DNA from 2 places in the Klebsiella quasipneumoniae subsp. quasipneumoniae genome. Region 1 is predicted to be linked to the other one. Evidence: predicted binding sites of a transcription regulator. Region 1 holds the regulator's gene; the other holds the start of a gene.
The links. The regulator PurR, encoded in region 1, represses purine synthesis genes. The targets are predictions, from matches to a motif close to CANGCAAACGTTTGCNTG.

Region 1 (7,009 bases):
CGCTGGCAACCGCTCAGCCCTCCTGTTATTGTTCCCGATAGCGAAAACGGTAATGATACCGTCATGATTTTCAACAGGAGCCAAACATGTTTACTGGTATTGTTCAGGGAACCGCGAAAGTGGTCTCCATTGATGATAAACCCAATTTTCGCACCCACGTGGTGGAGCTGCCGGCGCATATGCTGGAGGGGCTCGAAACCGGGGCATCGGTAGCCAACAACGGCTGCTGCCTGACGGTGACCGACATCAACGGCGCGCGCATCAGCTTCGATCTGATGAAAGAGACGCTGCGGATTACCAACCTCGGCGATATTCAGGTCGGGGATGAAGTCAATGTCGAGCGGGCGGCGAAATTCAGTGATGAAATCGGCGGGCATTTGATGTCCGGCCATATTATGACCACGGCGGAAATCGTGAAGATCCTCACTTCCGAAAATAACCGTCAGATCTGGTTTAAAGTACAGGATCCGACGCTGATGAAATATATCCTTTATAAAGGATTCATCGGTATCGATGGCATCAGCCTGACGGTAGGTGAGGTGACGGCAACCCGATTCTGCGTGCATCTTATTCCGGAGACGCTGCAGCGGACCACGCTGGGGGCGAAGAAGCTGGGCGACCGCGTCAATATCGAGATCGACCCGCAAACCCAGGCGGTTGTCGATACGGTTGAACGCGTGCTGGCGGCGAAAGAGGTCGCGGCTAAGGTCAGTGAAGCCTGACAAAAAATCCCCCGCCGGTGAGCGGGGGAGTGTTTTTTAACGGGCGACGCGCAGTCCGTGTTCAATCCCGCGCGAGAACACCACCTGCCAGAGCTGAATGTCGCGGGCGCGGAAGGCGCCGGCGCAGGCGTTCAGGTAATAACTGAACATGCGTTTGAAACGCTCAGAATAGTTATCGGCAATTTCCGGCCAGCTGGCGAGGAAACGCTCATACCAGGCCATCAGGGTGGTGTCATAATCGGCGCCGAAGTTGTGCCAGTCTTCCATCACAAAGTGCTTCTCGCTGGCATCGGCGATCTGCCGTACCGAGGGCAGGCAGCCGTTGGGGAAGATATATTTATTGATCCACGGGTCAACGTTATGGTCGGTGACTTTGGAACCGATGGTGTGCAGTAAGAAGCGGCCGTTGGGTTTCAAATTACGATCGGCGACCTCAAAGTAGGTGGCGTAATTTTTGGGACCCACGTGTTCGAACATGCCGACGGAGACGATGCGGTCGAAGCTGTCGTGCAGATCGCGATAATCCTGAAGACGAATATCCACGTCAAGGCCATCGCAGCGCGCCTGGGCCATCTTTTGCTGTTCGGCGGAGATGGTCACGCCGACAACGCTCACCTGGTAATTCCGCGCCATATATTCGGCAAGACCGCCCCAGCCGCAGCCGATATCCAGCACTCGCATGCCTGGCTCGAGCTCCAGCTTACGGCAGATGAGATCCAGCTTATCCTGCTGCGCGGCTTCGAGGGTCTGCGCCTCTTTCCAGTACCCGCAGGAATATTGCATGTAGGGATCCAGCATCCGGCTGAAAAGATCGTTGCCGAGGTCATAGTGTTCTTTGCCGACGATCCAGGCGCGTTTTTTACTTTGCAGGTTAAACAGGCGAGCGCCTGCGATGCGGAGTGTGTCTTTGAAATGGTGAGGGAGTTGTTTTTCCAGCCCGGCGCGGAGCACTTTATGGAAGAATATATCCAGACGCTCGCAGTCCCACCAGCCGTCCATATAGCTTTCGCCTAAACCCAGCGACCCCTCCTGCAATACGCGTTTAAAAAAAAGAGGGTTTTTAATCCGCAGGTCTGACGGCGCGGAGCCATTGATTTCAATTCCCGCACGGCCCAACAATTCAGCTGCAATCCGGTACCAGTCATCATTTGGTACACTTACTTCTTCTATACACGATGAACTCATAGCTTCTCCATCACGCCCAAGTGATCAGAACCTTAAAACAGCGTAGACGCTTTTTTGGCTTTGTGAGAAATCTCACGGATAATCCGTGAAGTCGCTATCCGACGTAGAACAGAGGAAGGGAGATAACCCTTGCCGAAAGGCCTTCCATGGTGAAACGGAGGCATCCTGCATCCGTTAATCTGTTAAATATTCTTTATTTATGTGAACCCGGATCCAGTATAGGACGCTAAGTACTGGCTTTCAATAAAAATATCTTAGCGTGCTAACCACTGGTCCGGGCACTGGCGACGGGCGTCAGGCGTGGGAAGAGTGGGCCGCCAGCGCTGGCGTCTGCTGCAGGCGATAACCCACTCCGGCTAACAAAATAGAGACCAGCATCACGCTGGTGGTGGTCAGCAGCGGCGTGGCGATCAGCGCGGAGACTAGCAGGCTGGTCAGGAAGCACAGGCCAAGCTGGAGGGTGTTCTGCAGCGCCGCCGCGCGGCCGGTTGCCTGCGGGAAAGGCTTCAGCGCCTGAGCGACCACGATGGGGTATATCCCGCCGTTGACCACCGCCATCAGGCAGAACGGGATCATCAACGCCACCAGCGAGGCATGCGTTTGCAGACCCACCAGCCAGGTGGCGGCGACGCTGACGGCGAAGACCACCAGCAGCCACGGGAGCATCTGTTGCCCGGACCATTTTTGCAGCAGCGCGCGACAGCCATAGCCGCCCACCAGAAAAGCGATGGTCTGCGGGATATAGCTCAGGCCGATGGCGGTCGGGCCGTAGCCCATCTCATGAAGGATAAACGGCGAACCGGTAAGCCAGGCGAAGAAGCTGGCGGAGCAGGCGGCGTAGATCAGGACGTTGCCGCTGTATTCCCGGGAGCGCAGCAGCGCCAGAAAAGTGATTTTCTTTTCAGCCACAGTGGCCGACTTAGCGGCGGCCTTCAGGCGCAGGGCAGGCAGCATCAGCAGCAGAGTGATGGCAAACAAGGTGGCGAAGATGGCTTGCCACTCGAAGTGCACCAGCAGCCAGCTGCCCAGCAGCGGGGCCAGCGCAGGGGACAGTCCTACCAGCGGCATAATAGTGGCGAAGATGCGGTTGGTGCGCTGGGCGGGATAGTAATCGGTCACCATCGCCTGCCAGGTAACCGCCGCGGCGCAGACGCCAATCGCCTGCAGAAAACGCAGCGCCAGCATAAGCGTGGCGTTCTGCACCCACAGCATCCCCAGGCAGCCGACCGCGAAAATCGCCAGGCCGCTCAGCAGCACCGGTTTGCGCCCGTAGCGGTCTGACAGCGGCCCCCAGAAGAGCTGGCCCAGCGCGAAGCCGGCGAGGAACAGGCTCAGGCTGGCGCTAATGGATGCGGCGGAGGTGTCGAGATCCTGCTGCATGGCGGCAAATGCCGGCAGGTACATATCGGTGGCCAGAAAGCCCAGCACGCTCAGGCCGGCCAGCCAGACTAAAAATCCTTTCCCAGGTTGTGACATAACGTTCTCATTTTTGGAGTACAGGTACGATGCCGCAGAGTGTAGGGAGTGCATTGTGGCTTGTGAAACGCTAATATTTGTCACATGCATTCAAAAATTTTGCAGGCAGAAAATGTGGTCTGAATACTCTCTGGAAGTGGTTGATGCCGTCGCCCGTAACGGCAGCTTTAGCGCGGCGGCGCAGGAGCTCCATCGGGTGCCTTCCGCCGTCAGCTATACCGTGCGTCAGCTCGAAGAGTGGCTGGCCGTCCCGTTGTTTGAGCGCCGTCATCGTGATGTGGAGCTGACCCCCGCCGGGGTCTGGTTTTTACAGGAAGGGCGCTCTGTTATCAAAAAAATGCAGATCACCCGCCAGCAGTGCCAGCAAATTGCCAACGGCTGGCGCGGGCAGTTGTCGATCGCGGTGGACGATATCGTGAAACCCGCGCGGATGCGCCAGATGATCGTGGATTTCTATCGCCATTTTCCCGACGTCGAGCTGATCGTTTTTCAGGAAGTGTTCAATGGCGTATGGGATGCGCTGGCCGACGGCCGCGTGGAGCTGGCGATTGGCGCAACGCGCTCTATTCCGGTTGGGGGCCGCTATGCGTTCCGCGATATGGGGATGCTGAGCTGGGACTGCGTGGTGGCGAGCGATCACCCGCTGGCGAAGATGGCGGGGCCGCTGAGCGACGATGTCCTGCGCAACTGGCCGTCGCTGGTGCGGGAAGATACCTCGCGTTCGTTGCCCAAACGGACAACGTGGCTGCTGGATAACCAGAAGAGGGTGGTGGTCCCCGACTGGGAATCGTCGGCTACCTGTCTGTCGGCAGGGCTCTGCGTCGGCATGGTGCCAAGCCATTTCGCCCGGCCATGGGTGGATCGCGGCGAGTGGACCGCGCTGGCGCTGGAAAATCCGTTTCCGGATGCGGCCTGCTGTCTGACCTGGCAGCAGAATGATGCTTCGCCGGCGTTAAACTGGATGCTGGACTACCTGGGGGACAGCGACACGCTGAATCGGGAGTGGCTGCGGGCGCCGGAGTGATCCGCGCCCGCCAGTGCTTTAGCGACGATAGTCGACAAACGGGCCATCCGCCACCGAGCGGCGTTCGACCAGCCGAGGGTGCACTTCAATAGACTGCGACTCTTCGCGCTTGTTGACGATACGATCCAACAGCATATTGAACGCGGCTTCACCCAGCGAATCTTTCGGCTGATGAATGGTGGTTAACGCCGGGCTGAAATAGCGGGCGTTGCGCACATTATCATAACCGATCAGCGAAATGTCCTGCGGCACGCGCAGCCCCATTTCATCCGCGGCGCAGATAGCGCCCATCGCCATAATGTCGCCGCCGCAGAAGACCGCCGTTGGACGGTGTTGTTGGCTCAGGATCTGCTGCATGGCGCGGTAGCCGGACTCCGGCTCGAAGTCGCCCTGTACAATCCAGTTTTCCGGCACGCTGATATGCGCCTCTTTCATCGCCTGCATGAAGCCGGCCAGTCGCCCCGCGCCGGTGTTGCGCTCCAGCGGGCCCGGGATCACGCCGATTTCGCGGTGACCGCGTTCAATCAGGTAACGTCCGGCGATATACCCGCCCTGGAAGGCGTTATCGATTACCGCATCGGTAAAGTCGGCTTTTGCTTCGCCCCAGTCCATCACCACCATCGGAATATGGCGATACTCTTCCAGCATGCTCAGGACGGAGTCCGGGTATTCGGAACACATCACCAGCAGACCGTCGACGCGTTTTTGCGCCATCATCGACAGATAGGCCCGCTGTTTTTCCGGGTCGTTCCAGGCGTTGCCGAGGATCAGGGTATAGCCCTTCTGGAAGCAGCTCTTTTCAACGGACTCAATGATTTCAGCGAAATAGGCGGCTTCGCTACTGGTCGCCAGCAGGCCAATCGATTTTGTATGATTGACTTTCAGGCTGCGGGCCACGGCGCTCGGCGAGTAGTGCAGCTCTTTAATCGCCGCCCATACCGCATTGCGCGTCTCTTCGGCAACGAAACGGGTTTTGTTAATTACATGTGATACAGTTGTAGTGGAAACGTTTGCGCGCTTCGCTACATCTTTAATAGTTGCCATTACATCTCACTCCATGCCTTGACCTGATCGCCTGATCATCGATACGTAAACGTTTGCCTACACACACCCTGAATACAATTTTCAACATTGCATCACGTCGGGAAAACGACACAGAACGACAGGAAGGGGTCAATGGCCGATACGCTTTTAAATTAGCGTGGGATTTTGTCCGATCTTGGGGCAAAGTGGAAGAGCAAAAATGTGCATCGCCCTAAATCCCGGAAGATTTTTGCGATTTTTTGTGCAAAAATGAGCAAGCTCACTTTTGGTGTGGGGATAACAAGAGGGAAAAATGATGGATACCAATTTAAAGTTTTCGCTGATCACCACGATTATTGCCCTCGGCGTGATCGTCGCATTCAGCCTGACCGCCATACTGCACTAATGTTCCGATGAGGGAGGAGCGCGGCCTCCTCCCCGTATCCCGCCATTATTATCAATTCTGCAAAAATCTTTTGTCATTTCGTTCACTTTTGTTTTTTTGTGATTGATGTCATGCTTTTGACTTCTGATGTTATGCCGTCCTCCCTGACGGTCTGATGGAGTCATTGAATGAAAATCAACTTTCCTTTACTCGCGCTGGCGATCGGCGCCTTTGGCATCGGGACCACCGAGTTCTCCCCGATGGGATTGCTGCCGGTGATTGCCAAGGGCGTGGACGTCTCGATACCGGTAGCGGGAATGCTGATCAGTGCGTATGCCATCGGCGTCATGGTCGGCGCGCCGCTGATGACCCTGCTGCTGTCCCATCGCGCCCGACGCAATGCGCTGATTTTTCTGATGGGGATCTTCACCGTCGGCAACCTGCTGTCATCCATTGCGCCGGATTACACCACGCTGCTGCTGTCGCGCATTATTACCAGCCTCAATCACGGCGCCTTTTTTGGCCTGGGGTCGGTGGTGGCGGCCAGCGTGGTGCCCAAGCACAAGCAGGCCAGCGCGGTGGCCACCATGTTTATGGGCCTCACCATCGCTAATATCGGCGGCGTGCCTGCCGCGACCTGGCTTGGAGAAACCATCGGCTGGCGGATGTCCTTCCTCGCCACCGCGGGGTTAGGCCTGCTGGCGATGGTGAGCCTGTGGTTCTCCCTGCCGAAGGGCAGCGCGGGCGAGCGGCCGGATGTCAAACAAGAGCTTTCGGTCCTGTTACGGCCGCAGGTGCTTTCTGCCTTACTGACCACCGTGCTGGGCGCCGGGGCGATGTTTACGCTGTATACCTACATTTCGCCGGTACTGAATACGCTGACCCATGCTTCATCGCTGTTTATCACCGCGATGCTGGTGCTGATTGGTGTTGGTTTTTCGCTGGGCAACTATCTGGGCGGCAAATTCGCCGACCGGTCGGTCTCCCGCACGCTGAAAGGCTTTCTACTGCTGCTGATGGCGATCATGCTGGCGATACCGCTGCTGGCGCAATCCCAGGCGGGTGCGGCTATCAGTATGATCGTCTGGGGCGCAGCCACCTTTGCGGTAGTGCCGCCGCTGCAGATGCGAGTGATGCGCGTGGCGCATGAGGCGCCGGGTCTCTCTTCTTCGGTGAATATCGGGGCGTTCAACC
Region 2 (7,009 bases), 2.7 Mb from region 1:
CCGGCGGCCAATTACACCAAAAAGCCGGATGTCGCGATTTACTATTACCGGGACACGCCGTTTTATCCCGGCTTTGCCATGAATTATATGCAGAAGGGACCCTATGTGGTGGTGGTCAATCCCTTCTCGTTCAGCTCAGTGATCGCCAGCGATCGCGATTTAGCCTATGGCGTGTTCGATACCAAAACCAACCTCTTTTTCTCGGTTAGTAACAATGTCGAGCCCGCGGAGCTCCATGCGTTAATTCGCGAAGGCGATACCTTTTTTAATCAGAATGGCCGGGTGTATACGATAGCCCGCTCTGCTATCCGGCCGATCGCCGTCATTATGTCCACCTCGCGGGCCAGCTATTATCACAACTTTTGTGACCAGGCCAGCCTGACGCTGCCGCTGGGGATCATCTGCAGTATTTTACTGGTGCTGGTGTGGTCGCGCACCCGCCGTCAGTATCACTCGCCGCGCAATATGCTGCAGCGGGCTCTGAGCTGCCGCCAGCTGCGCCTGCACTACCAGCCGATTATCGATATTAAAAATAACCGCTGCGTCGGGGCGGAAGCGCTGCTGCGCTGGCCAGGGTTTGACGGTCCGGTGATGAACCCGGCGGAGTTTATTCCGCTGGCGGAAAATGAAGGCATGATTGCCCAGGTGACGGACTACGTGGTGGATGAGCTGTTTTACGAAATGGGAGAGTTTCTTGCCAGCCATCCGCAGCTGTACGTGGCGATCAATCTCTCTGCGTCGGACTTCCACTCGGCGCGGCTGATTTCACAGATCAGTGAGAAAGCGCGCAGCTATGCGGTCTGTATCGGGCAGATCAAAATCGAAGTAACCGAGCGGGGGTTTATCGACGTACCGAAGACCACGCCGGTGATTCAGGCGTTCCGCGAAGCGGGCTATGAAATTGCCATCGATGATTTCGGCACCGGCTATTCGAATCTGCATAATCTGCACGCCCTGAATGTCGATATCCTTAAAATCGATAAAACCTTCGTTGATACGTTGACCACCAACAACACCAGCCACCTGATTGCCGAACACATCATCGAGATGGCGCGCGGGTTGCGTCTAAAGACTATCGCGGAAGGCGTGGAGACGCCTGAGCAGGTAAGCTGGCTCTACAAGCGCGGCGTGCAGTATTGCCAGGGCTGGCTGTTTGCGAAAGCGATGCCGGCGCGGGAGTTTATGCAGTGGTTAGCCAATGCGCCCGCGCCCGTGAACGTGCCTCAGCCGTCGCGTCACGCGGAGATCTGATGGCGGTAGTCGCTGGGGGTGCGGTCGAACTCCCGGCGGAAGACTCGCGAGAAGGTTTGCTGCGAGACGTAGCCCAGATCCATGGCGATATCAAAGATCGGCCGCTGGGTGGTTCGCAACGCCTCCGCCGCCAGCAGCAGACGGCGCTGACGAATATAATCCCCCAGCGTCTGATGCATCACGGTGCGGAACATCCGCTGCAGGTACCACTTCGAGTATCCTGACTTTCTGGCGACTACATCAATGTTAAGTGGTTGATCGATATGTTCATCAATCCATTCAATCAGTGTTTGAATAATATCCTGATGGGACATAAAGCGGCCTCTCTCAATTCTCGATTCGTCGTTTTGTCTGCGGGCGAGTATAATTCCTCAAGTTAACTTGAGGTAAAGCGCTTTATGGAAAAGAAATCACCCCGCATCAAAATGCTGCTGACGCCCGGGGAAGTGGCAAAACGAACCGGCGTGGCGGTCTCGGCCCTCCATTTTTATGAGAGTAAAGGGCTGATCCACAGCCAGCGGAATGCCGGCAATCAGCGGCGCTACCGGCGCGATGTCCTGCGCGCGGTGGCGATTATCAAAATTGCGCAACGTATCGGCATCCCGCTGGCCACCATCGGCGACGCGTTTGGCGTGCTGCCGGAAGGGCACAATCTCAGCGCAAAAGAGTGGAAAATGCTGTCATCCCAGTGGCGCGAGGAGCTGGACCGGCGTATCCACACCCTGACGGCGCTGCGCGACCAGCTCGACGGCTGCATCGGCTGCGGCTGTTTATCGCGGCGCGACTGCCCGCTACGCAACCCGGGCGATAAACTGGGGGAAGAGGGGACCGGCGCCCGGCTGCTGGAGGAGGAGTGATAAAACTAAAGCGCCACAACTGGGCGCTTTAGTTGTTTTCCGGTCTTGGTCTTTCGCATTATCTCGTTGGTTCACGAGAGGGTTTCCCCCGACGTCGACGTCCCTCAGTATTGCGCAATCTGTTGATGGAGGTTCCGGTTTGCGTCGACACTTTAACTATGGCATCCGCCGCCGTTTTTTCCTCACTATTTTGCCGAAATTTTCCCGGCAATCCGCGCCTGTTCCTATAGTTAATTTGAACAAACCACGGGAGAGGCCCATGCTGACGGTACATCATCTTAATCAGTCACGATCGCAACGCGTACTGTGGGCGCTGGAGGAGCTACAGCTGCCTTATCAGATAGTCCGCTATCAGCGGGAAAAGTCGATGCTGGCGCCAGCGGCATTGAAGACAATCCACCCGCTGGGGAAATCGCCAGTGCTGGAAGACAACGGCTATGTGCTGGCGGAGTCCGGAGCGATCCTTGAGTATTTGCAGGAGAGCTGGGACAGCGATGGGCTGCTGAAGCCACAGGGCGCGGATGACAAACTGCAGTACCGCTTCTGGCTGCACTATGCCGAAGGCTCGCTGATGCCGCTGCTGTTAATGAAGCTGGTGTTCGCCAGCCTCGGCAAACCCCCGGTGCCCTTTGGCGTCCGCTCGCTGGGCTCGCTGCTGGGCAAAGGTATCCAGAAAGCGTGGCTCGATCCTCAGCTGGCCACCCATGCGCGGTTCATTGACGACCATCTTGCCACGCGGCCATGGTTTGCCGGCGATCGGCTGAGCATGGCCGATATCCAGATGAGCTTCCCGGTGATGGCGCTGCTGGCCCGCGGCGGCATGCATGATCTTCGCCATATTGAGGCCTGGCGACAGCGGGTGGAACAGCGCCCGGCCTGGCAGCGGGCTATCGAGCGCGGCGGCCCCTTCACCTTACCCGGCGCCTGAAGTATCAGCGGATCCGATGACGCGGCTAAATGAAAGCAACTCACTAAAAAATTGTTAGCGGATTGCGCATGGACGATAACGTTTGCGCATCGGCTGGTTATTTTCTGTTCGTCATAAGCGAAATTTAGCGAAATACGATAAACATCGGTTGAAAAGGGTTATCTAAAGGCCGGATAATCGTTTGCCTTTCTGTTTTACTCCCTCTTTTTTCTGCTAGCCGGGGGGAGTTGATAAGGTTGACACACCGTAGTGTATGCGCGGAGTTAAACGTTTGCTTTTTTGCGGCCCCCCTGGCGCTGCGATTCGGTACAAGGAGATCGCGTTTAACTGGCAGTGGAAGGTCCACCACGCATATCAACGAACAATAAAAATTTTCAGGGGAAGTTTTCTATGTCTACGCCTTCAGCGCGTACCGGCGGTTCATTAGACGCCTGGTTTAAAATTTCGGCGCGCGGTAGCACCGTGCGTCAGGAGATTGTTGCAGGTCTTACTACCTTTCTGGCAATGGTGTACTCCGTCATCGTGGTGCCGGGCATGCTCGGAAAAGCGGGCTTCCCGCCGGCCGCGGTGTTTGTTTCTACCTGTCTGGTGGCGGGCGTTGGCTCGCTGGCGATGGGATTATGGGCAAACCTGCCGATGGCCATCGGCTGCGCTATCTCGTTGACCGCTTTCACCGCCTTCAGCCTGGTGCTGGGGCAGCACATCAGTATTCCGGTGGCGCTCGGCGCGGTATTCCTGATGGGCGTCCTGTTTACGGTGATCTCGGCAACCGGCATCCGCAGCTGGATCTTGCGCAACCTGCCGCAGGGCGTGGCCCACGGTACCGGGATCGGGATCGGTCTGTTCCTGCTGCTGATTGCCGCCAATGGCGTTGGCCTGGTGATCAAAAACCCGCTGGACGGTCTGCCGGTGGCGTTGGGGAACTTTGACAGCTTCCCGGTGGTGATGTCGCTGATTGGCCTCGCGGTGATCATCGGTCTGGAAAAAATGAAGGTACCGGGCGGTATTCTGCTGACCATTATCGGCGTGTCGATTGTCGGCCTGATATTCGATCCTAACGTCCATTTCTCCGGGATTTTCGCCATGCCATCCCTGAGCGATGACCAGGGCAACTCGCTGATTGGCAGTCTGGATATCGTCGGCGCGCTGAATCCGGTCGTGCTGCCCAGCGTACTGGCCCTGGTGATGACGGCGGTCTTTGACGCCACCGGCACCATCCGCGCGGTGGCCGGTCAGGCGAACCTGCTGGACAAAGACGGACAGATCATCAACGGCGGTAAAGCGCTGACCACCGACTCCCTGAGCAGCGTCTTCTCAGGCTTAGTCGGGGCGGCGCCGGCGGCGGTGTATATCGAATCGGCGGCGGGTACGGCAGCCGGCGGTAAAACCGGCCTGACCGCGGTGACGGTAGGGGTCCTGTTCCTGCTGATCCTGTTCCTCTCTCCGCTCTCTTATCTGGTGCCGGCCTACGCGACCGCGCCGGCGCTGATGTACGTCGGCCTGCTGATGCTGAGCAACGTGGCGAAGATCGATTTCAATGACTTCGTTGACGCCATGGCTGGCCTGATCACCGCGGTGTTTATCGTGCTGACCTGCAACATCGTGACCGGCATCATGATCGGTTTCGCGACCCTGGTGATCGGCCGCCTGGTCTCCGGCGAGTGGCGTAAGCTGAACCTCGGCACGGTGATTATCGCGGTGGCGCTGGTGGTGTTCTACGCCGGCGGGTGGGCGATTTAAACCCTTTGTGCTCCTCACGGGCGGCTCAGGCCGCCCGTTTTATTTTTAAGCCACATCCTGTTTCCATTTGCGTTAATCTGGGTAGCGTATGATTCAAAGGCAAGACGCCTCACAGGTATAAAAGAAAACGCAGCAAACAGGGAACACATGGAAATATTCTTTACCATCCTCATCATGACCCTTGTGGTCTCACTCTCCGGGGTAGTGACGCGCGTACTGCCCTTTCAGGTTCCACTTCCACTGATGCAAATCGCCATTGGCGCGCTTCTGGCGTGGCCGACCTTTGGTTTGCATGTTGAATTTGATCCAGAGCTGTTTCTGGTCCTGTTTATCCCGCCGCTGTTGTTCGCCGACGGCTGGAAAACGCCAACTCGCGAATTCATTGAGCACGGGCGCGAGATCCTCGGCCTGGCGCTGGCGCTGGTGGTCGTGACGGTGGTCGGCATCGGCTTTCTGATCTACTGGATTGTGCCGGGCATTCCGCTGATCCCGGCGTTCGCGCTGGCGGCCGTGCTGTCGCCGACCGATGCCGTGGCGCTTTCGGGTATCGTCGGGGAAGGGCGGATACCGAAAAAAATCATGGGCATTTTGCAGGGTGAGGCGCTGATGAACGACGCCTCCGGCCTGGTCTCGCTCAAGTTTGCCGTCGCGGTGGCGATGGGCACCATGGTCTTTACCGTCGGCGGCGCCACCGTCGAGTTTCTGAAAGTGGCGATTGGCGGCGTGCTGGCCGGGTTTGTGGTGAGCTGGTCGTATGGCCGCTCGATGCGCTTCCTCAGCCGCTGGGGCGGTGACGAGCCCGCCACGCAGATCGTCCTGCTGTTCCTGCTGCCGTTTGCCTCCTATCTGATTGCCGAACATATCGGCGTCTCCGGCATTCTGGCGGCGGTGGCGGCAGGGATGACCATCACCCGTTCCGGCGTGATGCGTACCGCGCCGCTGGCGATGCGCCTGCGCGCCAACAGCACCTGGGCGATGCTGGAGTTTGTCTTTAACGGCATGGTGTTTCTGCTGTTGGGCCTGCAGCTGCCGGATATCCTCTCCAGCTCGCTGGTGGCGGCGGAAGCCGACCCTAATGTCGAGACCTGGATGCTGTTTACCGACATCATCCTGATCTATGCCGCGCTGATGCTGGTGCGTTTTGGCTGGCTGTGGTCGATGCGTAAGCTTAGCCAGCGCTTCCTGAAGAAGAAACCGATGGAGTTTGGCTCCTGGACCACGCGCGAGCTGCTGATCTCCTCCGTTGCCGGGGTGCGCGGGGCGATTACCCTCGCCGGTGTGCTCTCTATTCCGCTGCTACTGCCGGACGGGAATGTCTTTCCGGCGCGCTATGAGCTGATTTTCCTCGCCGCCGGGGTGATCCTGTTCTCGTTGTTCGTTGGGGTGATTGCGCTGCCGATCCTGCTGCGCCACATTGAATCGAGCGATAATGTGCAGCAGCGGAAAGAGGAGCGTCTGGCGCGCGCGGCGACGGCGGACGTGGCGATTGTGGCGATCCAGAAGATGGAAGAGCGGCTGGCGGCGGATACCAAAGAGAATATCGATAACCAGCTGCTGACCGAAGTCAGTTCGCGGGTGATCGGTAACCTGCGCCGCCGCGCCGATGGTCGTAACGATGTGGAAACCTCGATGCTCGAAGAGAGCCTGGAGCGGCGCTTCCGCCTGGCGGCGCTGCGCTCTGAGCGCGGTGAGCTGTACCATCTGCGCGCCACCCGGCAGATCAGTAACGAGACGCTGCAGAAGCTGCTGCACGACCTCGACCTGCTGGAAGCGCTGTTGATCGAAGATCAGTGATCGTCAGGCCCGGTGGCGTAGCGCCGCCGGGTGATCTCTCGTAACGCACGTGCGCCCGCGGGCAGCTGACGCCTTACCGGGCCGACAACCTCCGCGGTATCCACCCGATGCGCACCAGCCTGGCGCCGCCAGGCGTTATTCCAGCCAGAACGCTTTACTGCACGCCAGCCAGGCCTCAGCGCTGCGCGACATATACACGCCTTCCCGCCAAATCATCCCCAGCTCCCAGCGCAGCTCGCTTTGCAATGGGATCCAGCAAAAGTTCTGCGGGTCGAGACGCTGGCAAATCGGCTCCGGCAGGATCGCCACGCCAATGCCGGCCTGCACCATGGCGGCGAGAAAGTCCCACTGGCCGCTGCGCACGGCGATCCGCGGCTTCACGTCGTGCTCGCTAAACAGGCGCATCAGCTGCTGGCTGAGGGCAAATTCCTCGTTGTAG

Region 2: LGM20_RS23775 (NCS2 family permease) is a predicted target of PurR. The motif match lies at 3,297-3,314, and genes of this name have one in related genera.

The regions. Positions count from the first base shown of each region.
Region 1 covers NZ_CP084876.1:2,287,096-2,294,104, forward strand. Annotated here, with positions in the region: gene LGM20_RS11105 (riboflavin synthase) at 87-722, shown strand; gene cfa (cyclopropane fatty acyl phospholipid synthase) at 759-1,907, opposite strand; gene punC (purine nucleoside transporter PunC) at 2,202-3,383, opposite strand; gene punR (DNA-binding transcriptional activator PunR) at 3,496-4,407, shown strand; gene purR (HTH-type transcriptional repressor PurR) at 4,426-5,451, opposite strand; gene cydH (cytochrome bd-I oxidase subunit CydH) at 5,744-5,836, shown strand; gene LGM20_RS11135 (MFS transporter) at 6,004-7,009, shown strand, end outside.
Region 2 covers NZ_CP084876.1:4,958,876-4,965,884, reverse strand. Annotated here, with positions in the region: gene LGM20_RS23795 (EAL domain-containing protein) at 1-1,251, shown strand, start outside; gene soxS (superoxide response transcriptional regulator SoxS) at 1,236-1,565, opposite strand; gene soxR (redox-sensitive transcriptional activator SoxR) at 1,650-2,108, shown strand; gene LGM20_RS23780 (glutathione S-transferase family protein) at 2,368-3,036, shown strand; gene LGM20_RS23775 (NCS2 family permease) at 3,427-4,776, shown strand; gene LGM20_RS23770 (Na+/H+ antiporter) at 4,924-6,570, shown strand; gene LGM20_RS23765 (LysR family transcriptional regulator) at 6,706-7,009, opposite strand, start outside.